One region of the Acidovorax sp. JHL-3 genome, then DNA from elsewhere that is predicted to be linked to it. Evidence: riboswitches for the same ligand, from Rfam matches in the RefSeq annotation. Region 1 holds a riboswitch; the other holds the start of a gene.
The links. A riboswitch is a leader RNA that binds a small molecule or an ion and turns the genes downstream of it on or off. The one in region 1 is predicted to bind S-adenosylhomocysteine.

Region 1 (15,009 bases):
CGATGCCACGGCCGCTTATCCGCACATCAAGTCGGACAAGGTCAACATCCTGGCCATCACCGGCGCCCAGCGCCATCCCGCGCTGCCACAGGTGCCCACCATGACCGAGGCCGGCTACCCTGGCCTGGAGGCCAATGGCTGGTTTGGTATGTTCCTGCCCGCCAGCACGCCCAAGGCCATCGTGGACAAGCTGGGCGCCGAGGTGGCGTCCATCGTCAAGTCCCCCGAACTGAACAAGCGCCTGACGGATATGGGATTGATTCCCGTGGGCTCGCTGCCCGACGATTTCAAGGCCCAGATCGACAAGGACGCCACCCACTGGAAGAGCGTGGCCGAGGCGGCCAAGATCTCCATGGACTGACCCCAACCACCCCAACCAGGACAAGCACGATGCCCCACCAAGCCAACCCCCCTGGATGGAGCCGGCGCCAGCTGCTGGCTTTGGCGGCCAGTGCTGCCGCCGGCGGTCCGCTGGGCGCGCAGGCGCAGACCAGGACCCCCTTTGCCACCCGCCCGCTGCGGGTGGTAGTGCCCTTTGCCGCAGGCGGTGCCACCGACGTCATCGCCCGTGTGCTGGGCGAGCGCATGGGGCAGCGCTTCGGCCAGTCGGTGGTGGTCGACAACAAGCCGGGCGCGGCCGGGCTGATCGCTGGGGAGGCGGTGGTCAAGGCACAGCCCGACGGCATGACGGCGCTGTTGGGTACCACCTCGTCGATGCTGACCAGCAAGTACCTGTACAAGAAGACGCCCTACGACCCGTTGACCGACCTGACCCCGCTGGTGCGCGTGTGCCTGGCACCGATTGCACTGGTGGTCACGGCCGACACGCCCGCGCAGAACCTGCAGGAGTTCATGGCCTGGATCCAGGCCCAAAAGGGCAAACTGTCCTACGGCTCCTACGGCATTGGCTCGCATGGTCAGCTGGCCTGCACCACGCTCAGCGAGGTGGCCAGCGCCGACATGACCCATGTGGCCTACAAGGGCGAGGCGCCCATGGTGCAGGACCTGTTGGGCGGGCAGGTCAAGATCGGCATGGGCAGCCTGCTGTCGCTCAAGTCACACATCGATGCTGGCAAGCTGCGCGCGCTGGCGGTGACCGGCCCGCGCCGCGTGCCGCTGCTGCCCGACGTTCCCACCTTTGCCGAGGCGGGCTACCCGCAGGACGCCCTGTCACTCGTCGGCTGGCTGGCGATCGCGGGCCCCAAGGGTATGCCGGCCGACGTGGCCCGGCAATGGGCGCAGACCGCTAACCACGCCGTGGCCAGCCGTGAGGGCATGGCACGCATCATCGCCGCAGGCTTTGTGCCGGTGGATGACGATACCCCCGAGAAATTCGCCCGGCTGTGGGCGCAGGAAGCGCCGGTCTGGGGCCGCCTGCTGCAGGCCGCCGGCGTGCAGCCGACCTGAACGGCTTACGCCTTTGCGGGTGCCGGCGCGCGGGCGATCAGCTTGAAGCTGCCGGTGGCCATGGCCACCAGAGTGCCGTCCTCGGCGCGCACTTCACCACGGGCAAAGCTGATGGAGCGGCCGCGCCGCTCGCAACGCGCGGTGGCGATCAGGTCACCGCTGCCCGCCGCGACGTAATGCAGCGTCAGGTCGATGGTGGCCACGCCATGGGCGGCGGGGTCGTGTGCGCGCGCAGCCGCCGCCAGGGTGCAATCGAGCAAGGTGGCGATGGCGCCACCATGCACTTCGCCGCGGCTGTTGGCCTGGTTCGCCTGGAAGCCCATGCGCACCTGGGCCATGTCGTTGCCGATGCGCTCGCCGCGCAGTGCCATGGCGCGTGCCATGGCCATGGGCAGGCCAAAGAACATGTCGGGGGCTTCGCCAGCGAAGGGGCTGGCGGGGATGTTGTCGTGATCAGTGGACTGGTGTTGCATGGCGTGGATTGTCAGTTGTTCATGGCGGGCCCGCATGGCACGGCCCCGGCGCGGGCAGCTGCGCAAGGGCCGCCCCGCCGCGCTGGCTGCGCCCCATGCCCGGCGAAGCCGAGAGCGGGGAGAAGCCGCGTAGCGGCTCAGGAGGGTGTCAATCCACTTTTGCGCCCGTGGACTTGACCACGGCGGCCCAGCGCGTGATCTCGCGCTCGATGTGCGCCTGCAGCGCCTCGGGCGTGGAGCCCACGGGCTCGTAGCCGCCGGCGGCCAGCTGCGCCTGCAGCTGGGGCTGGCGCAGCGCGGTGGCGATCTCGCGGCTCAGGCGCTGGGTGACTTCGGGCGGCGTGCCGGCCGGCGCGATCAACGCGTACCAGCCGGTCACGTCAAATCCGGCGATGCCCTGTTCTTGCACCGTCGCCACCTCGGGCGCCAGCGCCGACCGCTGGGGGCTGGTGACGGCCAGCGCATGCATGCGCCCGCCGCGGATGTGCGGCATGGAGGTGGAGATGCTGTCGAAGGTCAGGTCGATGTCGCCGGCCAGCATGGCATTGACCACGCCGGCGCTGCCCTTGTAGGGCACATGCGTCATCTTGACCCCGGCGATGCTGCTGAAATATTCGGCAGCAAGATGCCCGGTGTTGCCATTGCCGGCCGAGCCAAAGGTGAGCTTGCCCGGGGCGGCCTTGGCGGCCTGGATCAGCTCCTGCATGTTCTTCGCGGGCAGCTTGCCGCTGGCCGCCACGACCATCGGCAGGTTGGCCACCAGCGACACGGGCGCGAAGTCCTTGCGTGTGTCGTAGGGCAGCTTGGGGTAGAGGCTGTCGTTGATGGCATGGGCGGCCAGCACCATGAGCACCGTGTAGCCGTCGGGCTTGGCGCGCGCCAGGTATTGCGTGGCCAGCGTGCCGCCGGCGCCGGGTTTGTATTCCAGCACCACCGGCTGTCCCAGCTGTTGCTGCAGCTGCACGGCCAGCGGCCGGCCCAGCAGGTCGGCGCTGCCACCGGGCGGGTAGGGAATCACGAGCTGGATCGGCTTGGCGGGCCAGGGGTCCGCGGCCTGTGCGGCGGGCATCAGCAGGGCGGTGGCGCCCAGCGCCAGGCTGGCGAGCATGGCGCGGCGCAGCCGCGAGGAAGTAGGCAAGGGCATAGCGGTCTCCTGATCGTTGTGGATAAAAAAGTCAATCGACCGTAGGGGCAGCCTGCACATACTGCTCGCGCAGCTGGCGCTTGAGCACCTTGCCGATCTCGCTGCGTGGCAGGCGTTCTGCCAGCTGCACAGCAGCCACGCGCTGGGTCTTGCCCACGCGGGCGTTGAGCCAGTCGCGCAGTTCCTCGGCGGTGGACTGCGTGCCGGGCCGCGCCACCACGTAGGCCACGGGGGTCTCACCCCATTGCTCGCTGGGCACGCCGATCACCGCGCATTCGGCCACGGCGGGGTGCTGCGACAGCACGCTTTCGATGTCGCTTGGATAGACGTTGAAGCCGCCCGTGATGATCATGTCCTTCTTGCGGTCGCCGAGCACGATGAAGCCGTCCGCATCCAGCCGGCCCACGTCACCGCTGCGGATGTAGCGCCGGCCTTCGCTGTCAAACCACTCGGCCTCGCGCGTCTTGTCGGGCAGGCGGTAGTAGCCGCTCATCATGCCGGCCGAGCGGCCGACAATCTCGCCCTGCTCGCCGGGCGGCAGCTCGCGCCCCTGTTCGTCGATGAAGCGGATGTCGGCGCCCTCGCCGGGGCGGCCCACGGTGTGCAGCTTGTCGGGGTGATCGTGGCAGTGCAGCTCGCAGCGTACGCCGCCCTCGGTCATTCCGTAGTACTCGATGAGCCGGCCCGGCCAGCGCTGCAGTACTTCAGCCTTGAGGGCGGCACTGAACGGCGCGCTGGTGCAGAACTTGTGCTGCAGCCGGCTCAGGTCAGCGCGGTCAAAGTCGGGGCAGGCCATCAGGCGCTGGTACTGCACGGGCACCAGCATGGTGTGCGTGGCGCCGTGCTGCTGTGCCAGCGCCAGGTACTGCGCAGCGTCAAACTTGCGCATCAGCACCAGCGTGCCGCCCAGCGCCAGCGTGGGCAGTGCCGCGACCAGCGTGGTGTTGGAATACAGCGGCGTGGCGCACAGCGAGACGGCATCGGGCCCGTAGCCATTGGAGACGGCACGTCGCACATGCGCCCAGCGCATGGCCCAGGACTGCACGATGCCTTTGGGCATGCCCGTGGTGCCCGAGGAATAGATCACGTTGAACGCCCATTCGGGCTCGGGCGCAATGGGCGCAGGCGCCGCATCTCCGGGGGGCAGCCATCGGGACCAGGGTTCGCCCGCCTCGGCCGCATCGTCCAGGGCTACGCAGCGCAGTGCCGCGCCCGCGTGCAGCGGCCATTGCGCGGCGACCTCGCGGTCGCGCAGCACCAGGCGCGCGCCGCAGTTATCCAGCATCGCGCTCAGATGTTCGGCCGTGGACGACGGCGCTAGCGGTGCCACCGCCACGCCAGCGCGCAGCGCGCCGAGAAAGGCCAGCACATACTCGACCGAGGTGCCGGCGCAGATCGCCACCACATCGCCAGGGCCGAAGCCGTCCTGCTGCAGGCTGCGGGCCACCCGGTCCATGCCCGCGCGCAGCGCGGCGTAGTCGAGGCTCTGTGCGCCAAGGACCAGGGCGGTATGGCGGGGGCGGTGCGCGGCCTGCTGCGCAATCAGCTCGGGCAGCGAGCCGAAGGGCTTGGCCAGCAGGTGTTCGATGTCGTGGTGCATGGAATCGGGGAAGCAGGGTGGAAGGCAGGACGTGCGCGGGCTGGTCCTGGTCGGGTTATTCGAGGGACAGACCCGCCGCCTTGACGATCTGGGCCCAGCTCTTGCGCTCCTGGGCGATGAAGGCGTCGTACTCGGCCGGCGTCTCGCCGCCGGGCACGCCGCCAAGCTCGGCGAAGCGCTGGCGCACGTCGGGTGTCTGCATGGCCTTGCGCGCGGACTGCTGCAGGCGCTCGACCACCGCGTCGGGCGTGCCGGCCGGCGCGAGCAGGCCGAACCAGGCCGTGACCTGCATGGGCACACCGACTTCAGTCATCGTCGGCACATCAGGCAGTTGCGCCGAGCGCGCGCCGCTGGTGATGGCCAGCGCACGGAACTTGCCGGCCTTGATGTGCGGCATCGAGCTCGGCAGGTTGTCGATCATGAAATCCACCTGCTGCCCGAGCAGCGCCGTCACGGCCGGGGCCGCTCCGGGGAAAGGCACCAGGGTCACGTCGATGCCGGCCTTCTGGCGGAACATTTCCGAGGACATGTGGGGCGACTGGCCCACGCCCGAGGTGGATACGTTCAGCCGACGCGTCTTCGCCAGGCCCACCAGCTCCTGCGCGCTGCGCACGGGCGAGTCGGCATGCACCACCAGAATGTTGGGCACCGAGATCACGTTGGTGATGCCGCGCAGGTCGCTCTCCTTGTAGCTGAGCTGCTTGTAAAGGCTGAAGTTGATCGCCACCGGGCCGATGTTGCCCATCAGCACGGTGTAGCCGTCGGGCTTGGCGCGCGCCACCTGGCCGGTGCCGATGCTGCCGCCGCCCCCGCCCTTGTTCTCCACCACGATGGGGGTGCCGAGGTCCTTGCTCATCTTCTCGGCCAGCACGCGCGCCGCGATGTCGGTGGTGCCGCCGGCTGCGGCGGGCACGACGATGGTGATGGGCCGCTCGGGCCATGCCGCCCAGGTGACCAAAGGCAGGGTGCTCAGGGCGACCAGGATGCAGCGCCGCAAAATCATGGGTGGTTCCTCTTGAACGCTCCGACCTCGGCGAGGTCCTGAGAGCAGAGGGTTAACCATAGCCGCGAGGCCTTGATCCGCGCCTAGGGTTTTGGAGCGGTTCGCTTTGCCAATGGCAAAGCCCGGCTTTCTGGACGCGAAACCAGGTGCACTGGTCTGGACAAGCAGAAAAAAGGCTGCCCATTGGGCAGCCTGGTCTTGCGAAGACTGTTTTTTTCAGGGGTACAAACCGCGCATCTCGCGCGCGTGCAGGATGCGCTGGCAGGCCACGATGAAGGTGGCGGTGCGCAGGCTCACCTTGTGCTCCTGGGCCACCTGCCAGATGCCCGCAAAGGCCTCTTGCATGATGCGCACCAGGCGCGCGTTGATCTCGTCCTCGCTCCAGAAGAAGCTGGAGAAATCCTGCACCCACTCAAAGTAGCTCACCGTCACGCCGCCAGCGTTGGCGATCACATCGGGCAGCACCAGCACGCCCTTGTCGTGCAGGATGTCGTCGGCCTCGGTCGTGGTGGGGCCGTTGGCGCCTTCAATCACCATCTTGGCCTTGATCTGGCCCGCGTTGTCCTTGGTGATCTGGCCTTCCAGCGCCGCCGGGATCAGGATCTCACAGTCGACCCCCCAGAAGTCCTCATGGGCCAGGGCGTCGGCGCCGGCAAAGCCGCCCACGCCGCCGCTCGCCTTCACATGGGCCAGCAGGGCGGGCACATCGAGGCCGTTGCCGTTGTAGATGGTGCCGGTGTGGTCCTGCACGGCCACCACCTTGGCGCCGGCTTCGGCAAACAGCTTGCCCGCGGTACCGCCTACGTTGCCAAAGCCCTGCACGGCCAGGCGGGCGCCTTCGATCGGCAGGCCGGTCAGCCGGGCGGCCTCAACGCCCACGGTGTACACGCCGCGGCCGGTGGCCTCGACGCGGCCCAGCGAGCCACCCAGGTCCACCGGCTTGCCGGTGACCACCCCGGTGGCGGTGGCGCCGGTGTTCATGGAATAGGTGTCCATCATCCAGGCCATGATCTGGCCGTTGGTGTTCACATCCGGCGCGGGAATGTCCTTGGACGGGCCGATCAGCAACCCGATCTCGCTGGTGTAGCGGCGCGTCAGGCGCTCCAGCTCACCCATCGAGAGCTTCTTGGGATCGACCCGGATGCCGCCTTTGGCGCCGCCGTAGGGCACGTTGACAGCCGCGTTTTTCACCGACATCCAGGCCGACAGCGCCATCACTTCGGACAGCGTCACGTCCTGGTGAAAGCGCACGCCGCCCTTGCCGGGGCCGCGGCTGAGGTTGTGCTGCACACGGTAGCCCTCGAAGTGGGCGATGGTGCCGTTGTCCAGCTCTATCGGCACGTCCACGATCAGGATGCGCTTGGGGCGCTTGAGCGTTTCCACCCAGCGCGAGAGGTGGCCCAGATACGGCGTGACGCGATCCACCTGCTGCAGGTAGTTGCCCCAGGGACCGAGGTGGTTGGCGTCGAGGTACGACGGCAGGGTGTGTGCAGTGGCGATGCTGCCGGGCGTTCCGGTGGAAAGCGTCATGGCGGGGGTTCCTTGTGGGATGTGGTCAAGCCAGCAAGCTTATGCCTGCCCCGCCCAACTGTCCAAGGCCGGAGTGTTACGGAGTTATGCGTGGTTTGCATAATTCGCCAACGCACCGGTGTTGTCCTATTTGCTCACTAAAACATAGCTGCAAGCGATTGCCAGTATTGGACTTTGGCCATTTATGGTGTTAAGCCCGGTCACTCCACCGTGAAATGCTCCAGCGCCGGGTCGCCGGGCGGGTACTTCAAGTCCAGGTTCTGCAGCACCTCGCGCAACACGGTGGCAATCATCAGGTTGCGGTGGGTTTTGGAGTTGGATGGCACGATGGTCCAGGGTGCCCAGGGGGTGTGCGTGGCCGACAGCAGCGTTTCGTAGGCCTTCTGGTAATCGGCCCACTGCTTGCGCACGGCGATGTCGCCCATGTCGAACTTCCAGTGCTTGGCGGGGTCGTCCAGGCGCTCTTGCAGGCGCTCGCGCTGCTCTTCGTAGCTGATGTGCAGCATGAACTTCACGATGACGGTGCCGGTCTCGCTGAGCATGCGTTCAAAGTCGTTGATGTGTGCCAGGCGCTGGCGGTGCTGCTCGGGCGTGATCCAGTCGTTGACCACCGGCACCAGTACGTCTTCGTAGTGGCTGCGGTTGAACACCGTCAGCTCGCCAGCACCGGGCACCCGCTGGTGGATGCGCCACAGGTAGTCGTGCGCGCGTTCGGGCTCGGTGGGCGCCTTCCAGCCCACGGCGTGCACACCGAGGGCGCTCATGCTGCCAAACACACCGCGCACGGTGCCGTCCTTGCCCGAAGCGTCGGTGCCCTGCAGCAGCACCAGCAGCTTGTAGCGCCGGTCGGCATACAGCAGGTTCTGCAGCGTGTCGAGTTCAATGGCCAGGGCCTGCACGTCTTCTTTGCCCTGTGCCTTTTCGCCGTCCATGAACGGCGTGGCACCGGGATCGAAATCCTTCAGAGAGACCGGCCTGGGGCCGGAGCCATTGGCCGGGCGAGGCTGCCATTCGGCCCAGCGCTTGGCCAGGCCTTTGTTGTTGCTTTGAAAGGGAGATTTGCTCATGGTTGTTTTTCTTGGGGTTGGGCTGACAGCTTGGCGCAATGTGGCGGGTGGGTCAATGCGCGCTTTCCGCAAAGACACTATGGTGATTGCTATATTGTTTATAGCTTCATGCGCTTGCTAGATAAGCGCTACAGCCATTTTTCAGGCTCTTCTAGCGAATACTAGTGACGCCTTGATTTCCCATGGCCGCCTCCAGCACCTGCGCGGGCTGCGGCCCCATGGGGCCTGATCGGTCCAACATCCTGAACCAGCCCAGGTACGAGTCGAGGTATTTCGTCGCAACGCCCTTGAAGCGCTGCATCCACCCGCGCAGCCTGCTGACATAGGCATTGACGTTTTGCACATGCCAGGGGCCTCTCACGCGGTTGCCCCGGCTTACGTTCACCGCCTGGTGCTGCACGCCCAGTGCCCGCGCGGCGCTGGCCAGCGTGATGCTGCCATCGGTGCACAGGATGGTGTCCGGCGCCAGCAAAGGCTTGAGCGCCGCTTGCACACTCACCGCCATGTTCGTCTGCAGGATGAGGTTGGCCGTTGCTCCGGCTCGGTCTCGCGCCATCAGCACCGGGGTGTACTCCGAACCCTTGCAGCCAGCCAGCGCCTTACCGCCGCGCCGGCGAGGACGGCGCAGCAACCCTCTGTGTCCCTTGCAGGAGGCCAGGAAGTAGGACTCATCGGCCTCGGCGATGCCCACAAGCTGGCGTGCCTGCACGCTCTTGGGGCAGGCAAGAAAGCGGTGGCGCCACCGAAAGGCCGTGCTTTGCGCCACGCCCAGACGCTGGGCGACCTGGTTGAGCGAGAGCCCTTCGCCCAGGGCCTGTGCCTGGCCCATCCACTTGTCTCGCAGATGCAGCCGCGCAAGCGGTGTACCTGTCAATGCATTGAACGTGCGTGCGCACTGGCGGCACTTGAAGCGTTGCAGCCCGTTGGCTGAGCCGTTCTTGACGAGCAAGGAGTTGCTGCAGTGCGGACAGGCTCGGGGGGCGCAGTTGTGTGTTTCTACAACGGCGATGGACTGACTGTGATCGAGCAGCGCCTGCAGGGAGCTTGCCAGTTGTTGGCGCTGGTGGTGCGTCAGCTGGGGCAGGCTGTGGATCAAACGCGTCATCTGTTGCTGTCGCATGGCCTTCTCCTGAGGCTGACGCACGAGCGTCATGCTTTGGAGATGGGGGCGCAGCGGGGCGGTTAAAGACTCATCACTAGCATTCGCTAGAAGAGCCATTTTTCATCAATATTCATGCTGCATCACCCGATGCACCCTGCTGCGCAATCAGCTGCACGAAGCGCCTTGCGCCCAGGCCCAGCGGGCGCTCTTTGGACCACACCACGTCGACCCACAGCGCCACGCCGTTGCTGAGGTTTTCAAACGGCATCTCCACCAGCGACCCGGCGGCGATGCGCGGTTGCACCAGCGCACGCGGCTGCCAGCCCCAGCCCAGCCCGGCTTCGATCAGGCCCAGCGCGGCCAGGTGGTTGTCGGTGCGCCAGTGGTGGCGGGCAAACACAAAGCGGGGGTCGGTCTGCGCCAGGTCGCGGCTGGCCACCACGATCTGGCGCGTGGTGGTGAGGTGTTCCTCGCGCAATTGGGCCTGCTCGGGTGCCTCGCCCCGGGCGGCTGCGGCAGCGCGCGCGGCGGCCAGCACCGGGTGCTGGCTGGCCATCACGGCCACCAGGGTTTCGCTGCCCACCTCCTGAAAACCCTCGCGCCCGTCGATGCTGGGGCGCTCGAACACCAGCGCCAGCTGCGCCCGCCCGCTGTGCAGCAGCGCCAGCGCATCCACCTGCGGCGCGGCCAGCACCTCTGCCTGCAGCAGCGGGTATTCCGATGCCAACGCAGCCAGCGGCCCCGTCCAGCGGGCGGCCAGCAGCTCGGGGGCAATGGCCAGCGTCAGCCGCTCTTCCAACCCTTGGGTGAGGGCCAGCGCCTGGGCGTTGAGCTGCTGCAGCTGCCCGGCCAGCAGCCGAGCCTGGGGCTCCAGCGCGCGGGCGGCGGCGGTGGGGCGGGGCTCGCGCCCGCTGCGGTCGAAAAGCTGCACATTGAGCTCGGCCTCCAGGTGCGCAATGGTCATGCTCACGGCCGACGGCACCCGCGAAAGCGCGCGCGCGGCCGCCGAAAACGAACCCCGGTCCAGCACCGCCAAAAACACCTGCACGCTGTCAGAAGAAAAAGCCATGGCCGCAATTATCAAAAAAACTGAAATAAGCTGACTTTATATATCAGCAATACACACATAAAGTCGCCCCATGCCTTTCACCCAGACTTCTCCCGCCGCCCCCCAGACCCCTGCCCGAGGGCTGCAGGGCCCGTGGCGCCGCGTGCTTTATGTCACCTTGTATGAACTGATCGCCATCGCGGTGGCCACGGCGGGGCTGGCGCAGCTCTCCGGGCAGGGCGCAGGGCACTCCAGTGTGGTGGCAGTGGCCGCGTCGGCCATTGCCGTGCTGTGGAACGTAGTGTTCAACTGGGCCTTTGAGCGCTGGGAGTCGCGCCAGACAGTGCGCGGGCGCAGCGTGGCGCGCCGGGTGGCGCACGCCATCGGGTTCGAGGGCGGGCTGGTCTTCACGCTGGTGCCGCTGTTTGCCTGGTGGTTCAAGGTGAGCCTGTGGGAGGCCTTTGTGATGGACCTTGCGCTCATCGTCTTCTTTCTTTGCTACACCTTTGTCTTCAACTGGGCGTTTGACCGCGTGTTTGGGCTGCCTGCTTCGGCACAGGGCGCCGCGTAAACCCCCTGCTCCGGTGTCGGAATCGGTCGCTATCTTTAGCATAGCTGCTGGCGCTTTCTGCAAAAGGCTTTCAGCCGGTTTTAATCTAAATTCGGTGCGATGGCCCGCCCGGGCTGGCCGTCGCGCGAAACGCCCTCGCGGCGGCCCCCTGCACGAGCGGCCGGGCTGCACGTAAAATTGCCGGCTCCCAAGGAGCGTTGCAGCGGCCCACCGGATGAACGGTGGCACCGTCAGGCTTGGGGCCTTTTCTTCGCAACGACGCTCACCTGTTATTCCGCTGTTTCTGCACAGGTGAGCCCTATGTCTGCTATTTCGTTGCCCCCCATGAAGCTGTCCGGCCTGGAGCCGGTGTCCATTGGCGAGGGCGCCTTGTTCGTCAACATTGGCGAGCGCACCAACGTCACCGGCTCCAAGGCGTTTGCCCGCATGATCCTCAATGGCCAGTACGAAGAGGCCCTGGCCGTGGCGCGCCAGCAGGTCGAAAACGGCGCGCAGGTCATCGACATCAACATGGACGAGGCCATGCTCGACAGCAAGGCCGCCATGGTGCGCTTTCTGCAGCTGATCGCCTCCGAGCCCGACATCGCCCGCGTGCCCATCATGGTGGACAGCTCCAAGTGGGAGGTGATCGAGGCCGGGCTGCGCTGCATCCAGGGCAAGGGCATCGTCAACTCGATTTCCATGAAAGAGGGCGAGGAAAAGTTCCGGCACGAGGCGCGCCTGGTGCGCCGCTATGGCGCCGCTGCCGTGGTGATGGCGTTTGACGAAAAAGGCCAGGCCGACACCTACGAGCGCAAGATCGAAATCTGCGAGCGCGCCTACCGCATCCTGGTCGACGAGGTGGGTTTCCCGCCCGAAGACATCATCTTCGACCCCAACATCTTCGCCGTGGCCACCGGCATTGAAGAGCACAACAACTACGCGGTCGATTTCATCAACGCCACGCGCTGGATCAAGCAGAACCTGCCGGGCGCCAAGGTCTCGGGCGGCGTGAGCAACGTGAGCTTTTCCTTTCGCGGCAACGACCCGGTGCGCGAAGCCATCCACACCGTGTTCCTGTACCACGCCATCCAGGCGGGCATGGACATGGGCATCGTCAACGCGGGCATGGTGGGCGTGTACGACGACCTGGAACCCGTGCTGCGCGAGCGCGTGGAAGACGTGGTGCTCAACCGCCGCCCCGACGCCGGTGAGCGCCTGGTCGAGATTGCCGAAACCGCCAAGAGCGGTGCCAAGGACGAAAGCAAGCGACTCGAATGGCGCGGCACACCCGAGCACCCCAGGACCGTGGGCGAGCGCCTGTCGCACGCGCTGGTGCACGGCATCACCGACTTCATCACCGAAGACACCGAAGAGGCCTACCGCGCCATCCTGGCCAAGGGTGGGCGCCCGCTGCATGTGATTGAAGGCCCGCTCATGGACGGCATGAATGTGGTGGGCGACCTGTTTGGCGCCGGCAAGATGTTCTTGCCCCAGGTGGTGAAAAGCGCCCGCGTGATGAAGCTGGCCGTGGCGCACCTGCTGCCCTACATCGAGGAAGAAAAGCGCCAGCTCGAAGCCGCTGGGGGCGACGTCAAGACCAAGGGCAAGATCATCATCGCCACGGTGAAGGGCGATGTGCACGACATCGGCAAGAACATCGTCACCGTGGTCTTGCAGTGCAACAACTTCGAGGTGGTGAACATGGGCGTGATGGTGCCCTGCCACGAGATTCTGGCGCGCGCCAAGGTCGAGGGCGCCGACATCGTGGGGCTCTCGGGCCTCATCACGCCCAGCCTTGAAGAGATGCAGTATGTGGCCGGCGAGATGCAGAAAGACGAGCACTTTCGCATCAAGAAGATTCCGCTGCTGATTGGCGGCGCCACCTGCTCGCGCGTGCACACGGCCGTCAAGATTGCGCCGCACTACGAAGGCCCCGTGGTCTATGTGCCCGATGCCTCGCGCAGCGTGAGCGTGGCGCAAAGCCTGCTGGGCGACAGCGTCGAAAGTTATGTGGCAGAGATCAACGCCGACTACGACAAGGTGCGCACCCAGCACGCCAACAAAAAGGCCACGCCCCTGTGGCCACTGGCCAAGGCGCGCGCCAACAAGACGCCCGTGAACTGGTCGGCCTACCAGCCCGCCGTGCCGCGCGCCCTGGGGCGCCGCGTGTTCAAGAACTTCGACCTGACCGAACTGGCCAGATACATCGACTGGGGCCCGTTCTTCCAGACCTGGGACCTGGCCGGCCCGTACCCCGCCATCCTGACCGACGAGGTGGTGGGCGTGGAGGCCTCGCGCGTGTTTGCCGACGGCCAGGCCATGCTCAAGAAAATCATCGAAGGCCGCTGGCTCACCGCCAGCGGGGTGATGGCGCTGCTGCCCGCCAACAGCGTGAACGACGACGACATCGAGTTCTACACCGACGACACCCGCACCGAAGTCGCCATGACCTGGCATGGCCTGCGCCAGCAGACCGAAAAGCATGTGATCGACGGCGTGACGCGTCCCAGCCGCTGCCTGGCCGATTTTGTGGCTCCCAAAAGCAGTGGCATCGCCGACTACGCCGGCATGTTTGCCGTCACGGCGGGCTTAGGGATCGAGAAGAAGGAAAAAGCCTTCATCGACGCGCTGGACGACTACTCGGCCATCCTGTTCAAAAGCCTGGCCGACCGTCTGGCCGAGGCCTTTGCCGAATGCCTGCACCATCGCGTGCGCACCGACCTGTGGGGCTATGCCGCTGGCGAGGCCCTCACCAGCGACGACATGGTCGCCGAGAAATACGTCGGCATCCGCCCCGCGCCCGGCTACCCGGCCTGCCCCGACCACAGCGCTAAAACCGCCCTGTTCCAGCAGCTGCAGTGCCATGAGATCGGCATGTCCCTCACCGAGAGCCTGGCCATGACCCCCGCCGCCAGCGTGAGCGGCTTTTACCTGGGTCACCCCGACGCGGTGTACTTCAATGTCGGCAAGATCGGCGAAGACCAGGTGCACGACATGGCCCTGCGCCGTGGGATGGACGAGGCGGTGCTGGCAAGGCTGCTGGCCCCAAATTTGTGATGCTATTTAAATAATAGCTAATGGCGCTTGCTGCTAAAGCGCTAGAGGCCGTTTTCTATGAAAATTCGAAAGCCCCGCATGCGGGGCTTTCGTTCGTGAATGGGGGCGGGGCCAAAGGGGTAAATGGCGTCGGATATTTTTACGATTCGAGGCAAATTTTCGCCTAAGTCATTGATTTCATTGGGTGGCATGGTGTGTGCTTTTGTAAGTTGAAACCGCAGTTTTCAGTGGTTACATACAAGGGGTTCAGGCCATGAAGTTCAAAACCGTTGCAGCCATCGTCGTCGGCATGTTCATTTCTGCAGCTGTTCATGCGGTGCCGATTGTCAACACCAACGTGCGCCCCGTGGTTCTTGGTGCCACCCCTGCAGGCGAGCAATCACTGCAAACCGTTTTGAACAGCGTGTTTGGCACCGGCGCGGTGAGCGCGGCCAACAACCAGAGCGCGGCAGGCCTGTGGGGCTCTGCGACGGGTTCGGCCACCACCATTCCTACGCTGATCATCGAACAGACCGGCGGCGCTGCCAGCCAGAAATTTGGCATGTGGTTTGGTACCGATACCTCCAGCATTTACACCGTTGACCTGTTCTTTGGCGGTGCGGTAGGTGCGCCCAACACACTGCAGCAAAGTGCCGTCGGCATCGGGATCGGCGATGGCCGGATGATCATTTCCGCTGGCCCCACCTTCCAGAGCGCGTGCGGCACACAGGTCAATTGCGGCCTCTTCTCCAACGCGCTGATCAATCCCGACAGCTTCGGCTTTTATTTCGCCACAGGTGCGGGAAAAATCGCCTATTCCATTGACAGCCTGAACCAGGGCGGAGTCACCGATTTTCTGGCGTTCCAGGGCGGCACATCGACCAACTGGATTTTTGCCTTTGAAGACGGCACCGACAATGACTTCCAGGACATGGTGGTGAAGGTGGAGTCCATTCAGGTTCCCGAGCCGGGCTCCCTGGCCCTGCTGGGCCTGGCCCTGGCGGGTGCGGCGGCTGCATCGCGCCGCAAGCAAAAACAAGCGTGAG
Region 2 (15,009 bases), 470 kb from region 1:
AGTCCCATTCGGGGGTTTTGCGGCCAGGGCCCAGCGGCAGATCGTCGGCCGAGGCGCTGGGCAGATCAAGGTCGAACTTGATGCGTGAGGCCGTGGTCTGGTCGCCGCGCGCCAGCGACAAGGTGTCCATATCGTTGGCAGCCGCCGTGGCGTTGGGATCGACCTCGTCGTCGGTGCCGCGGTCCAGGCGGATCAGCTCGCTCCAGCTCATCAAGGCCTCGGTCTTTGACGCCACCAGCAAGGGGTTGCGAACCTCCTTGTGCTCGACGCGGCGTGAACGGCGGCGTTGCTTGCTTTCCTCACCAGGCGGGCCATCTGGGCGCTCGCCAGCGCCATCGCCGCTCTGCCCGGCAGCGCCTGAAGGGCCTTGGCCTACACCCGCTGTCAGCCACAGCCACACGGGTGCCACCTGGGCGGGCGCCACGAAGAGAGGGCCGTGGTCATCGCCACGCAGTGCGGCTTGCACCGCAGCCTCCCAGGGGATGGACTCGGCGCGCAGGCTGGTCAGGCTGGGGCGCTGTGCAAGGTGGGCCTGCGTGAGGCGCTGGTGGCGCCCGCGCATCCCTGCAAAACGCTGCAACGCCCGCGCCGTGGCGGCGCGGTTGTCGGCGATCCAGTCGCCCGTGGGTTCAAACACTGCAGCCAGTGCTGCCAGCCACAGGTACAACTCGTGGTTGAGCTCGCGCTCGTCAAAAACTGCCACTTGGGCGGGCAGGGCCAGCGTTTCCCAGTCGAGCACCGGCAGGGGCACGCGGATGCCACTGCCGGCCAGGCGCTGAAGCCAGCCACGGGGCCCGCCATGGCGGCTGTCGGCCACCGGCGCCACGCGCACAGCGGCGTCGCCTCCGCCAGCGCGGTACAGCAAGGCGATGCTGCGGCGCATCTCCTCCAGGGTGACCTGCACATGGGCGCGGTCGGGTTCTGCGACGCGCGTGACGGCGCGGTGCCACCACTGGCCAATCCACTCTTCCATCAGCGCTGCTCCTCGCGGCGCTGACGCATGGTTTCGCGCACAGCGTCCAGACCCACCTTCCACTCCAGCGTGGGTGTGCGGCCCTGGTCGGTTTGGGTGGTGTCACAGGCGGTCAGGCACTGGCCGCACTGTACGCAGGCAAACATCATGCGTTTGATGTTGCGCGGGTTCAGGCGCATGGGGCAGGCGTTGTCGCAGGCGCTGCCTCGGGGGCGTCGCAGGTTTTGCATTCGCGCGCCCGCTCGCGGGTGAACGAGACCACCATGCCCTTGGGGTTGGCCATCCAGGCAAGGCTCTGGAACAGGCCAACGGCACAGCCGTAGCGGCAAAACAGGTGCCGCGCGAGTGTGAACTCCAGCGTGAAGACCAGCGTGCCCACCACCAGAAAGCGCGTCTGGTTGGGGGTGAGGGTGCCGTTTACCAGATTGCCCCAGATCATGGCGGGGGGGAGCAGGTAGGTCAGCAGCGTGATGGCCCAGGCAAAGCCAAAAACCAGGCAGGCCACCAGGAACACGGGCCACCAGCGCTTGTCGGCCGAGCGGCCAGGACGTGGCGTGGGCGATTTGTCCCACACGCTGAGCTTGCCAGTGGCGCGGTGAAGCAGGTCGTTGAGGGTTTCGACCAGCGAAAAATGGGGGCACAACCAGCCGCAATAGAGCCGGCCAAAGTGGTAGGCCACGGCGAGAAAACCGACGACGAGGGTCAACACCGGCAAAATGCCGCGCCACACAATGGACCACGCGGTTTGCATTGCCGAGGCTTCGCCGCGCATGAAGGCCTCTATGCCCAGAGACCAACGAAAGCCAAGCACCCACAGCTGTGCCTCGGTGAGGTCAAAGCGCAGCAGGTTGAGTGCGGGGGCGAGCAGAAATACAGCAAAAAAGACCGCTTGAAACCAGCGACGGCGGCGCTGCAGTTGTGCGGTGGCGGGCAGCGCCACCGGGGCGCTGTCGCCTAATGTGCTGGCCGCGGTGGCTGCGCTGGAGCAGCCGGGAGCCGAGGCACAGCCAGAACAATCAGTCTTCATCACCCACAATCGCGCGCACAACTTCATCGAGCGCCTGGATGGTCTCGGTGTCGTCGGTCAACGCGTCCACTATGGCAGCGCGGCAGGCGTCGCGCAAGGGCAGACCCGATGCCACCAGGCGTGCAGCCATTACGAGAAGGCGGGTGCTGGCGGTTTCTTCCAGGTCGTGGTCGGTCAGGCGGCGCAGCGCCTGTGCCAGTTGCACCAGACGGGCTGCCAGAGCCGGGGAGGCATGGCCTTCGCGCTCCAGAATGGCGCGTTCAACGGCCGGGGCGGGGTAACCCAGCGTCAGTGCGGTAAAGCGCTGGCGCGTGCTCGGCTTGAGGCCCTTGAGCAGATTCTGGTAGCCGGGGTTATAGGAGATGACGAGCATGAACTCGGGCGGCGCTTTGAGCAGCTCGCCTGTGCGTTCAATCGGCAGGAGACGCCGGTCGTCGGCAAGCGGGTGCAGAACCACCGTGGTGTCCTTGCGCGCTTCGACCACCTCGTCGAGATACAAAATGGCGCCTTCCCGTACGGCCCGCGTGAGCGGCCCGTCGGTCCAGACGGTGTTGCCTTGACCAATCAGGTGGCGACCGACCAGGTCGGCAGCGCTGAGATCGTCGTGGCAGGAAACGGTAATCAGGGGGCGCGACAGGCGCGCCGCCATGTGTTCGACAAAACGGGTCTTGCCGCAGCCAGTGGGGCCTTTGATCAGCAGCGGAAGCTGCTGGGCAAAGCAATGCTCAAAGAGCGCTCGTTCGCCCCCCTGTTCTGCATAGAACGGCGCCCCACCTGCGGGCCGCACGCCCGGGCCGGTGCTGGCACCCGAGGCCGACGAAACCGCAGTATGGGCGTGTTCCATGGTCAGGCTCGCTGCATGCGGCTACCGGGAATGGCAGCCACTTCCTGCTCGTCTTTTGCAGGACCGATGAAGAAGCTCGACAGATAGGTCAGCAGGCCGATCAGGAACATCACACCACCAGCCACACGTGTCCAGTAGAAGAACACCAGCTGGTCTTGCGTGGCCATGAAGGACATCGCGGTGCCGTCGGTCGGCATGCGCTGCAGCCAAACTTGAAGGATACCAGCGCCGCTGAGGGCCAGAACCATCACGGCCATACCGATGCTCATGATCCAGAAGCTCCACATTTCGACGCGTTGAGCGCGCATGGGGTTGGCTTCACGGCCGCGCATCAGGGGCATGGAGTAGCTGATGATGGCCAGCACTACCAGCACATAGGCGCCGTAGAAAGCCAGGTGGCCGTGGGCTGCCGTAACTTGCGAGCCGTGCGTGTAGAAGTTGACCCAGCTCAGCGTGTGGATGAAGCCCCAGACGCCAGCACCCAGGAAGGCGATGACGGCGGTGCCCACAGCCCAGAGCACAGCGGCCTGGTTGGGGTGTTCACGGCGGCGGCGCTGCACCATGTTGAAAGCAAACAGCGTCATCATGAAGAATGGAATGGGCTCCAGTGCGGAGAACACGCCACCCACCCAGTGCCAGTAGCCTGGCAGGCCGATGAAGTAGAAGTGGTGGCCAGTGCCCAGAATGCCCGAGATCAGCGCGAAGGCGACGATCATGTACATCCACTTGTCGATCACTTCACGGTCCACACCGGTCGTCTTGATCAGCACAAAGGCCAGCAGGGACGCCATGATCAGCTCCCACGTGCCTTCCACCCACAGGTGCACCACGAACCACCAGTACATCTTGTCGCGCACCAGGTTGCTGGGGTTGACGAAGCTGAACAGGAACAGCAGCGCGAGGCCCCACAGACCGAGCAGCAGCACCAGGGTGATGGCGGTCTTGCGACCCTTCAGCACGGTCATGCTGATGTTGAAGAGGAAGCCCAGTGCCACCACCACAATGCCGACTTTGGTAGGCAAGGGTTGCTCCAGGAACTCGCGCCCCATGGTGGCCAACAGGTCGTTACCTGTCATCTCGGCCAGCGTGGCATAGGGCACCAGCAGGTAACCGAGGATGGTCAGGGCTCCGGCGGCCAGGAAGATCCAGAACAGCACCTTGGCGAGCAGCGGGCTGTAAAGCTCGGTTTCGCTCTCTTCGGGCACCATGAAATAGGCGGCGCCCATGAATCCGAACAACAGCCACACGATCAGCAGGTTGGTGTGAACCATGCGGGCGATGTTGAAGGGAATGGCCGGGAACATCAGGTCGCCGATCACGTATTGCAGGCCGAGCGTCAGACCGAAAATGATCTGGCCGGTGAACAGTCCTAGCGCCGCGATGAAGTACAGCTTGGCGACAGACTGCGATTGGTATTTAAGGGTTGCGGGTTGCATTTTTGTATCCTTGGATGTGAGGTCTCAGTGCACTGAGATGCTTACCCTTCGATATTGGGTGGCCACTTTTCGGCATCGATGCCATTGGTCCAGCGCAGGAACTCGACCAGATCATCAAGCTGTGCTTCGGTGAAGTTGAACTGCGGCATCTGGCGGCGGCCCGGCGTGTGCGTGGGCATGGCCTTGATCCAGCCCTTGATGAAATCAGGGCCACGACGCGCATAGACGTTGCCCAACTCAGGTGCGAAATAGGCACCCTCGCCCAGCAGTGTATGGCAGCCGATGCAGTTGCGCGTCTCCCATAAATGCTTTCCACGGACTACGGACTCCGTGATTTCGCCCGCTTTGGATCGCTCGGGAATTTTGGTTTCGGTGTGAAAAATTAGGCTCGCAAACACAAGCACGAAAAAAAACCGTGCCTCCGTAGAAAATGTTGCGCGCCATCTGGCTCGTGAAGCCTTGACTCATGGTGTACCTCATGCAGTGATGAGCCCGCATCGTAATGACTTAGCGGGTCAAATGGTTGATTAGAATCAATAAGATTCATTCGGTATGAATCTTACATTGAACTTGTGCCTTCTGGGCACTTTGCGGCGACAGAATATGAGCCTGGAGTTGCTTGCCTGCAACCCCTGGTTGCAAAAGGCTGCGAATTATCAGTCAGGATGTTCCCTATGCACGGTCCCGTACCCAGTTATTTGTCGTCTTCAAGCAACGAATCGCAGTCAGTAGAGGGTTTGGTGGACGACACACGCTTTCCCCCGCATGTTCAGGATGCCACCCCCAGGCTCCCAGGTGACCTGGGGGTCTGGCTGATCATTTTGTTGGAGTTGCTGACCTTTGCCATCCTCTTTGTGTCATTTGCGTTTGCCCGCACGCGGGAGGTGGAACTGTTCAACGCCTCGCAGGCCACGCTCAACCTGACTGCCGGCGCGCTCAACACCGTGCTGTTGATCTCCGGCAGTTGGTGCGTGGCCTGCGCGGTGTCTGCAGTGCGGCGCAATGCATCCACGGTGGGGGCGCGCTGGTTACTGGGGGCTTTGGCCTGCGGAGGGGGGTTTGTGGGGGTCAAGCTGGGCGAATACGCCCAGAAAATGGCGTCCGGGGTGGACCTTTCGACAAACACTTTCTACATGTTTTACCTTTTCCTCACCGGTTTTCACTTCCTGCATGTGGTGGTGGGCATGCTGGCGCTTGGATATCTGTGGGTAAAAACGCGGCGCGGGTGCTATGGCAGCCATGATTGCCACGCGTTGGAGACGGGCGCGGCGTTCTGGCATATGGTCGATCTGCTGTGGATCGTGCTGTTCCCGCTGGTTTACGTGATGCGTTGAGGAGCGAAGAGATGCCTGCTATTTCACACACCCGTGTCTGGCTGATATTGCTGGCCATCACGGCTGCAACGTACTGGATTGGCGAGGCGGGCCTGTCCGGCCATGGCTCCATGGGGCCGGTGCTGGCCATGTTTGCGCTGGCGTTCGTGAAAGGGGTGCTGGTGTGTCTGGACTTTCTGGAGTTGCGGCATGCGCCAGCCCTGTGGCGCTGGCTGGTGGTGGGCTGGCTGGCGCTGGTGCTGGCGTTGATCTTGCTGGCTTACTGGGTTAGCCTGCGGTAGGTGATTTCTCGGACACCGTGGACCGGCATCCTGTGTGCTGCCCAGGATGCCTTATGGATGTCATGCACATGACATGGGGCATGGGCAGTATGGCCTGTTCTTTTCAGGAGTCCTTATTCCATGACGCTGCCCAGTGCACTGACCAACCATGACGACCTGATGCGGCGCATTGCGAGCGATCTGGTGGACAGCTACGACGAAGAAATCGAACTGGAGCTGGAAGACCGCAGCCTCGACGAGCTGGAGGGCCGCCACGTCACCGACCGCGCGGAGCGGCAGGCCTATTTCAAAGAGCTTTTTCGCTTGCAGGGTGAGCTGGTCAAGCTCCAGGACTGGGTGCAGCACACGCGCAAGAAGGTGGTGATCTTGTTTGAGGGGCGCGATGCCGCCGGCAAAGGCGGCGTCATCAAGCGCATCACCCAGCGCCTGAACCCGCGCGTGGTGCGTGTGGCCGCGCTGCCTGCACCCAATGACCGCGAGCGCACGCAGTGGTACTTTCAGCGCTACGCCGCGCACCTGCCCGCTGCGGGCGAGATGGTGCTGTTTGATCGCAGCTGGTACAACCGCGCGGGGGTTGAGCGCGTGATGGGCTTTTGCACCGACGACGAGTACGAAGAGTTCTTTCGCACCGTGCCCGAGTTCGAGAAGATGCTGGTGCGCTCGGGCATCACGCTCGTCAAATACTGGTTTTCCATCACCGATGACGAGCAGCACCTGCGCTTTCTGGGCCGCATTCACGACCCGTTGAAACAGTGGAAATTGAGCCCCATGGACCTGGAAAGCCGCGTGCGCTGGGAGGCCTACACCAAGGCCAAGGAGACCATGCTCGAGCGCACCCACATCCCCGAGGCGCCCTGGTGGGTGGTGCAGGCGGTGGACAAGAAAAAGGCGCGCCTGAACTGCATTGCGCACCTGCTCGATCAATTCCCGTACCACGAGGTGCCGCATCCCCCGGTGGAGCTGCCGGAGCGGGTGCGCAACCCCGAATACCTGCGCCAGCCGGTGCCCCCTGAAATGTACGTTCCCCAGCGGTACTAAGCGCCGCCCGCGGCGGCTGCCGCCTTGGCGACAGCCGCTAGGTGCTTTCCTGAGTGTTGCAGTGCGTCATTTGCGGTTCAATGGAACCTTTAGTCCCTTCAGGATCGCCACATGCAACGTCGACACATCATTCAGTGGGGCGCAGCCGCACTCACCGCCGTCTCTCTGGGTACCGCCAGCGCCCAGAGCTTTCCCGCCAAGCCGGTCAAGCTCGTGATTGCCTTCCCCGCAGGCGGTCCCACCGATATCTCCATGCGCGTGCTGGCCGACAACGCCAGCAAGATCCTCGGCCAGCCCGTGATCGTCGAGAACAAGCCCGGCGCCGGTGGCACGCTGCCCGCGCAGGCGCTGCAGACAGCCCAGCCCGACGGCTACACGCTGGCGCAGATTCCGCTGGGCGTGTTCCGCCTGCCCTACACCACCAAGATCAACTGGGATCCGGTCAAGGACATCAGCTACGTGCTCAACGTCACGGGCTATGCCTTCGGCATCGTGGTGCCAGCCGATTCGCCGCTCAAGACCTGGACGCACTTTGTTGCCTGGGCCAAGGCCAATCCGGGCAAGCTGAGCTATGGCTCTACCGGAACCATGACCAGTCCGCACCTGACGACCGAGCTGATCGCGCAAAAGCTTGGCATCGAGCTGCTGCACGTGCCCTACAAGGGCAGTGCCGACCTCATGCAGGCCACCCTGGGCGGCCAGCTCATGGCCGCTGCCGACTCCACGGGCTTTGCGCCGCAGGTTGAGGCCGGCAAGCTGCGCGTGCTCAACACCTGGGGCGCCGAGCGGCTGGCCAAGTTCCCCGATGCGCCCACGCTCAAGGAACTGGGCCTGGACATCGTGCAGAACTCGCCGTTTGGCATTGGCGCGCCCAAGGGCACGCCAGCGCCCGTGGTCAAGCGCCTGCACGACGCCTTCAAGCAGGCCATGGAGCAAGAGAGCTACAGAACGGCCCTGGCGCGCTACGACATGGTGCCCATGTACATGAGCACAGCGGCCTACCAGAAGTTTGCCCAAGAGACTTTCGCACGCGAGAAAGCGCTGGTAGAGAAGCTGGGGCTGGCGAAGGCGCCGTGATGCTTTATTTTGAGTAGCCTGTATTGCTTATCTGTGAAGCGATACGGCTCTCAAAGGCTTCAAGGCTGAAGTCGCCCCATCAGTCCAGGCCCAGTTCGCGGGCATCCGCCAAGTGGGCGTCCCACGCCCCGCTGAGGCGCGGGTCGGGGTCGCGGGTCAGGTAGCGGCTGCCTCGTGCGGCCCGTACAAGCAGTGCCCCGCCCGCGGCGGCCTGTAGCGCGGCCGTGCCGCGACGCTCTGAGCGCAGGGATACGGCGATCAGGGCCAGCCCAAGGCCCGCCACCATGAGGTTCTCACTGGGCAGGCGCGCTCTTGTCCGGTCGATGGCCTGCCAGTGTCGGAGTGTGTTGATCAAGTCCATACCTAACTCTAGCGCAGCTTGGGTGTGCCGGGGTACCGCCGGCCATGCCGGATGGCATCAACGTGTCGACAGCACCGCGCGCGCGACCTCCGCAAACCCCGCACCACGCTCGCCCTGCGTTACAAAACGCGGCCGGTGCGTGAGTTGCGGCACAAAGCGCGCAATGTTGGCCACGCCCACGCTGTGCGGGAAATGTTCGAACATGACCTGGTCGTTGGTGGAGTCGCCCACATACACCCAGCGGTCGATCTCGGCGTCCAGGTCGCGCCCGAACAATTCGCGCACGATCCAGCGGGCACCTTCGAGCTTGTTGTGCGCCCCAAACCAGCCGTTGATGTGGATGCTGCTCACCGTGGCGTTCATGCCCGCGTCGCGCATGATGCGCACGGCGTGGTCAATGGCGTCCTGTGGCAGATGGGTGAATTCGCTGTGGTCGATGGCGATGTCGGTTTCGCGGCCCGGCGAATCCGTGGCGCGGCGCGCACCGGGCACCTCACGCTCAATCTGCGCCAGAACCTGCTGCATGTTCGCGTAGTTGGCTGCGCGTGTGGCGGCGTCCTGTTGGTATATTTTTGATAGCTGCTCACGCTTGCTGTGATTAGGCAAGGGGCTGTTTTGATCAAAAACGTCTGCGCTGCGCTGCAGCGCCACCGCCCCGTTTTCCGCCACGATGGCATCCACGGGCCAGGTGGCGGCAAACGGCTCGCTCCAGCCCACAGGCCGGCCGGTGATGGGAATCACATGCAGGCCACTCGCCTTGAGCGCACCCAAAGCCTGCAGCGCATCGGGGGTGATGGCGCCGTCGGTGGTCAGGGTGTCGTCGATGTCGGTGAGGATGCCCAGCAACTGGCCAGGCACGGGTGCCGGCCACTCGGTCAGGGGGCGCAAAAATGCAGTCATGGCCGCCGCCGTCAGTGGTTGCTGTCCAGCGCCAACCCCGCATGCTCACGCAGCGGATGAAAGTGGATTTTCGGAAATCGTTCCTGCGCCAGCCGCACGTCATAGGGGCTGGTGCACAGGTAGGCCAGCGCATTCGCCGCGTCGTGCGACAGGCGCATGGGGTAGGCGTCGGTGAAGGCGCGCAGGTCGGCCGGGGTGTCGGCGGTGATCCAGCGGGCGCCGGTGTACTGGCAGCCTTCCAGGCGCACGTCGGCGTCGTATTCGGCCTTCAGGCGGTGCTGCACCACTTCAAACTGCAGCTGGCCCACGGCGCCCAGCAGCATGGGGCCGCCCACGTCGGGCCGGAAAACCTGAATCGCGCCTTCCTCGCCCAGCTGCGCCAGGCCCTGCTGCAGCTGCTTGGTGCGCAGCGGGTTCTTCAAAATGACGGTCATGAACAGCTCGGGCGCGAAGAAGGGCAGGCCGGTGAACTGCAGGTTGGCGCCGTCGGTGATGGTGTCGCCCAGCTGCACGCCGCCGTGCGTGGTGAAACCGATGATGTCGCCCGCGTAGGCTTCTTCTACCGCCTCGCGGCGCTGGCTCATGAAGGTGACCACGCTGGTGGGGCGCAGCTCTTTGCCAGTGCGCTGCACCTTGAGCTTCATGCCCGGTGTGTATCTGCCCGAGGCCACGCGCACAAAGGCGATGCGGTCGCGGTGGTTGGCGTCCATATTGGCCTGCACCTTGAACACCACGCCGGCAAAGCCCTCGTCTTCGGGCTGAATGGTTTTGACCACGGCCTGCTTGTTGACCTGCAAGGTGCTGGTGCGCGGGCCGGGCGGGGGCGACATGTCGACCACGGCATCGAGCACTTCCATGACCCCGAAGTTGTTCACGCCCGAGCCGAAGAACACGGGTGTGAGCTTGCCGGCCAGGAAGTCTGCGTGGTTCCATGCCGCCGAGGCACCCACCGCCAGTTCCATGCTCTCCAGCGCATCGTCAAACGACTGGCCAAAGCGCGCGCGCAGCCGGTCGGCCTCGGCCAGCGGCACCACTTCAAAGTCTTTGGGGCCGCGGTCACTGCCGGGGGTGAACACCGTCATGGTCTGCGTGCGCAGATTGATGATGCCGCCAAAGCTCTTGCCCTGGCCCACGGGCCAGGTGATGGGGCAGCAGGGCATGCCCAGTTCGCGCTCCACTTCGTCCAGGATGTCCAGCGGGTCGCGCACCTCGCGGTCCATCTTGTTGACGAAGGTGATGATGGGCGTGTCGCGCTGGCGGCACACTTCGATCAGGCGGCGCGTCTGCGCTTCCACGCCGTTGGCCGCGTCGATCACCATCAGGGCCGAATCCACGGCGGTGAGCACGCGGTAGGTGTCCTCGCTGAAGTCCTTGTGGCCGGGGGTGTCCAGCAGGTTGATGACATGGTCGCGGTACAGCATCTGCATCACGCTGGATGCCACAGAGATGCCGCGCTGCTTTTCGATTTCCATCCAGTCGCTGGTGGCATGGCGGCTGGCCTTGCGGCCCTTGACGGCGCCGGCGATCTGGATCGCGCCCGAGAACAGCAGCAGCTTTTCGGTCAGCGTGGTCTTGCCCGCGTCGGGGTGGGAAATGATGGCAAAGGTACGGCGGCGCCGGGTTTCAGAGGCGTAGGACACGGGGGTTCCAGAAGGTGGGCAGGGCGGCAAATCCCTGCTGGGGCAAACGGTGGGCCAGCACCTGAACAGCGGGGGCAGGGCGGCCGAACCCGCGATTTTACCGGGCATGTGTGTGGCCAAGCGCGGGCCCCACGCAACTGCTTTTATAATCGCCGGTATCCGAGGAGCGTTGCAGCGCCCCCAGCTACTGGCGGGGCGTGAGGCTCGGAGTCATCCAGCAACGACGCTCATCCACTTATCGTGTGGTGAGCTTTTTTTGTCTCCCCGCGTCAAGTGGCTTTTCAAACATGCTTTGGAGCACACCATGAACGCACGCGTCAACGCCCCCGTCAACACCGACTGCATCATTGCCGACATCGGCCTGGCCGAATGGGGCCGCAAAGAAATTCGCATCGCCGAAACCGAAATGCCCGGCCTGATGGCCATCCGCGAGGAGTTCGCTGCCAAGCAGGCGCTGAAAGGCGCCCGCATTACCGGCTCGCTGCACATGACCATCCAGACGGCCGTGCTGATCGAGACGCTGCAGGCCCTGGGAGCCGAAGTGCGCTGGGCATCGTGCAACATCTTCTCCACGCAGGACCACGCCGCCGCCGCCATTGCCGCCGCGGGCACGCCGGTGTTCGCGATCAAGGGCGAAACCCTGGCCGAATACTGGGATTACACGCACCGCATTTTCGACTTTGGCCCCGCCGGCAGCGAAGGCGAAGGCCCCAACCTGATTCTGGACGACGGCGGCGATGCCACGCTGCTGATGCACCTGGGCAAGCGCGCCGAAAAGGACGCCTCGCTCATCGCCAATCCCACCAGCGAAGAAGAAACCTGCCTGTTCGCCTCCATCAAGGCCAAGCTGGCCGTGGACCCGACCTGGTACAGCCGCAAGAGCGCCCAGATCATCGGTGTGACCGAAGAAACCACCACCGGCGTGCACCGCTTGAAGGAAATGTCCGCCAAGGGCAGCCTGATGTTCCGCGCGATCAACGTGAACGACTCGGTGACCAAGAGCAAGTTCGACAACCTGTATGGCTGCCGCGAGTCGCTGGTGGACGGCATCAAGCGCGCCACCGACGTGATGATCGCCGGCAAGGTGGCCGTGGTGGCGGGCTATGGTGACGTGGGCAAGGGCAGTGCCCAGGCCCTGCGCGCCCTGAGCGCCCAGGTGTGGGTGACCGAGATCGACCCCATCAACGCACTGCAGGCAGCGATGGAGGGCTACAAGGTTGTGACCATGGAATACGCCGCTGACAAGGCCGACATCTTTGTGACCACCACCGGTAACCGCGACGTGATCACGTTCGAGCACATGCAGGCCATGAAGGACCAGGCCATCGTCTGCAACATTGGTCACTTCGACAACGAAATCCAGGTCGCCAAGCTCGAAGAGCACTGCCAGTGGGAAGAGATCAAGCCCCAGGTGGACCATGTGATCTTTGCCGATGGCAAGCGCATCATCCTGCTGGCCAAGGGCCGCCTGGTGAACCTGGGCTGCGGCACGGGCCACCCGAGCTTTGTGATGTCGTCGAGCTTCGCCAACCAGACCATTGCCCAGATCGAGCTGTTCACCCACAGCGACTACTACGAAAACGGCAAGGTCTATGTGCTGCCCAAGCACCTGGACGAGAAGGTGGCGCGCCTGCACCTGAAGAAGGTGGGCGCCATGCTGACCGAGCTGAGCGACGAGCAGGCGGCCTACATTGGCGTGCCCAAGCAAGGCCCTTACAAGCCCGATACCTACCGGTATTGATTCTCCCTGAGGTGCTGCGCGCCTCGGTGGCACGCGCCACGGGCGCGGCCTCTTCGGTTTTGACCAGGCCTGCGCAGGCAGGCCTGGAGCCTCAGGCCTCAGCCCCGGGGGCGGCGCCACAAGCTGCCCGGCAAAACCGGCTTCGCGGTGGCGCTGGCTTTTGGGGCATGGCCGTTTCATGCGCAATGCAGGAGCGATTGATTTGCTCCTGAAATAATAGCTAACTGCGCTTTATATACGGGCGCCAGAGGCTCTTTTGATTCAAAAAGGATGGGCGCATGCGTGCAGATGTTTTTCTGGTGGATTTTGGCCATGCGACCACGCGCTCGCAGGCGCAGCGGCTGATTGCTGCGGGCGTGGAGTGGCGCCTGTCCCCGCTGGCCCCGTGGCAGAAGGTTGCCAAGAATGGTGACGACATACCGTCCGTGGCCGAGGTGCGGCTGCTCGACGATGCCGAGGCCAAATACATCTCGCGCGGAGGGCTCAAGCTCGAAGGGGCGCTGCGGGCCACCGGCCTGGCGGTGACGGGGCTGCGCTGCCTTGATGTGGGGCAGAGCACGGGCGGGTTCACCGACTGCCTGCTGCAGCACGGCGCGGCGCAGGTGATCGGCGTGGATGTGGGTCACGGCCAGCTGCACGACCGGCTGCGCAGCGATCTGCGCGTGGTTTGTGTGGAGGGTGTGAATGCGCGCTCGCTGACGGCGCCGGCCTTGCAGCAAGCCTGCGATCTGGCGCTGTCCGAAGTCATCGAGGCCGAAGAGGACAACGAGACCCAGCCCGAGGCGCCCTACAGCTGGATGCGCAATGGCGGGCAGGTGGACGAGGAATACGACGACAGCAACGATGCCAAGGACAAGGACATCGAGACTTTCAAGTCCGAGCGTGCGGCCCGTGCCAAGGCCCGCGAGCAGGGCACGCTGCCCATTGAGCGCCGCCGCCGCGCCGAGTGTGCCAATGTGGACATCACGCCGGTGTTTGATGTGGTGACGGGCGATCTTTCGTTCATCTCGCTCACGCTGGTGTTGCCCGCGCTGGTGCCGCTGCTGGCGCCGGGCGGCAGCCTGCTTATGCTGGTCAAACCGCAGTTCGAGCTGCAGCCCGGCCAGGTGGGCAAGGGCGGCATCGTGCGCGATGCGTCGTTGTACGCGGTGGTAGAGCAACGCATCCGCGACTGCTGTGCCGAACAGGGCCTGGTGGTGCAGGCCTGGCTGGACAGCCCCATCAGCGGCGGCGACGGCAACCACGAGTTTTTTGTTTTTGCGAGGAGGGGCGCATGACCGCAGCCAACGCACCATCCACCGGCCTGCCGGTCAGTTTTGAATTTTTTCCGCCCAAGACGCCCGAGGGCGCCGAGAAGCTGCGCGCCGTGCGCCAGCAGCTGTATGCGCAGCGGCCCGAGTTTTGCTCGGTCACCTATGGCGCGGGGGGCTCGACGCAGGAGGGCACCTTCGGCACGGTGCGTGAGATTCTGGCCGAAGGCGTCAGTGCGGCCTCGCACTTCTCGTGCATCGGTGCCACACGGCAATCGGTGCGCGAGGAGCTCGCCACGCTCAAGGCCATGGGCGTGCGCCGCCTGGTGGCGCTGCGCGGTGATCTGCCCAGCGGCTATGGCATGGGGGGCGAGTTCCACTATGCCAGCGACCTGGTCGCCTTCATCCGGGCCGAGACCGGGCGCGATTTCCACATCGAGGTGGCTGCCTACCCCGAGGTGCATCCCCAGGCCAAGTCGGCCGACGCCGACCTGCAGGCCTTTGCCGCCAAGGTGCGCGCGGGGGCTGATTCGGCCATCACGCAGTATTTTTTCAATGCGGACGCGTACGAGCGCTTTGTAGACGACGTGCGCCGCATGGGGCTGGATGTACCCGTGGTGCCCGGCATCATGCCCATCATGGGGTCATCTCAGCTGATGCGGTTTTCCGACGCCTGCGGCGCCGAGATTCCGCGCTGGATCCGGCTGCGCCTGCAGGGGTTTGGCGACGATACAGCGTCGATCCGGGCTTTCGGGCTGGATGTGGTGACCTCGCTGTGCGAGCAACTGCGCCAGCGCGGTGTGCCCAGCCTGCACTTCTACACCATGAATCAAAGTGCAACCACACTGGAAATCTGCCGGCGCCTCGGTTTGTAATGGGGCGCGGGGCCCGGCGCGTCTTGGGGCTTGGGCCGGGGCCGGTTTGCATTGTCGCTGGAGAGGGTGGATGGAACTGTCACCTCCCGGTGGGTACGTTCGTTTTTTCGCAAAGAGGTGATCGATGCAGATGTCTGACCGGATGCGGCGCTGGCGCACCCTGACGGGTTTGGGGGCGCTTGCCTGCGCTCTGGTGGCCTGCGCACCCATGCCGGTGGCGGAAACGGCGGCG

Region 2: it holds a riboswitch for S-adenosylhomocysteine, as region 1 does, so the genes downstream of both, ahcY (adenosylhomocysteinase) here and metH (methionine synthase) in region 1, are expected to answer to the same signal.

The regions. Positions count from the first base shown of each region.
Region 1 is NZ_JAFU01000001.1:934,116-949,124, forward strand. It holds gene K226_RS0104260 (tripartite tricarboxylate transporter substrate binding protein) at 1-361, shown strand, start outside; gene K226_RS0104265 (tripartite tricarboxylate transporter substrate binding protein) at 391-1,407, shown strand; gene K226_RS0104270 (PaaI family thioesterase) at 1,413-1,880, opposite strand; gene K226_RS0104275 (tripartite tricarboxylate transporter substrate binding protein) at 2,029-3,024, opposite strand; gene K226_RS0104280 (class I adenylate-forming enzyme family protein) at 3,056-4,624, opposite strand; gene K226_RS0104285 (tripartite tricarboxylate transporter substrate binding protein) at 4,680-5,627, opposite strand; gene K226_RS0104290 (Glu/Leu/Phe/Val dehydrogenase) at 5,844-7,157, opposite strand; gene K226_RS0104295 (phosphate--nucleotide phosphotransferase) at 7,358-8,224, opposite strand; gene K226_RS0104300 (IS1595 family transposase) at 8,376-9,344, opposite strand; gene K226_RS0104305 (LysR family transcriptional regulator) at 9,457-10,395, opposite strand; gene K226_RS0104310 (PACE efflux transporter) at 10,466-10,945, shown strand; S-adenosyl-L-homocysteine riboswitch at 11,129-11,216, shown strand; gene metH (methionine synthase) at 11,246-13,984, shown strand; gene K226_RS19275 (PEP-CTERM sorting domain-containing protein) at 14,238-15,008, shown strand.
Region 2 is NZ_JAFU01000001.1:1,402,417-1,417,425, forward strand. It holds gene K226_RS0106555 (nitric oxide reductase activation protein NorD) at 1-973, opposite strand, end outside; gene K226_RS20195 (hypothetical protein) at 973-1,152, opposite strand; gene K226_RS18725 (4Fe-4S binding protein) at 1,143-2,000, opposite strand; gene K226_RS0106565 (CbbQ/NirQ/NorQ/GpvN family protein) at 1,990-2,844, opposite strand; gene K226_RS0106570 (cbb3-type cytochrome c oxidase subunit I) at 2,847-4,280, opposite strand; gene K226_RS18730 (cytochrome c) at 4,322-4,684, opposite strand; gene K226_RS0106580 (cytochrome c oxidase subunit 3 family protein) at 4,955-5,614, shown strand; gene K226_RS0106585 (cytochrome C oxidase subunit IV family protein) at 5,626-5,895, shown strand; gene ppk2 (polyphosphate kinase 2) at 6,016-6,933, shown strand; gene K226_RS0106595 (tripartite tricarboxylate transporter substrate binding protein) at 7,045-8,010, shown strand; gene K226_RS0106600 (hypothetical protein) at 8,090-8,365, opposite strand; gene K226_RS0106605 (HAD-IIB family hydrolase) at 8,429-9,271, opposite strand; gene K226_RS0106610 (peptide chain release factor 3) at 9,283-10,911, opposite strand; S-adenosyl-L-homocysteine riboswitch at 11,067-11,147, shown strand; gene ahcY (adenosylhomocysteinase) at 11,216-12,652, shown strand; gene K226_RS0106620 (TlyA family RNA methyltransferase) at 12,931-13,929, shown strand; gene metF (methylenetetrahydrofolate reductase [NAD(P)H]) at 13,926-14,777, shown strand; gene K226_RS19430 (septal ring lytic transglycosylase RlpA family protein) at 14,902-15,009, shown strand, end outside.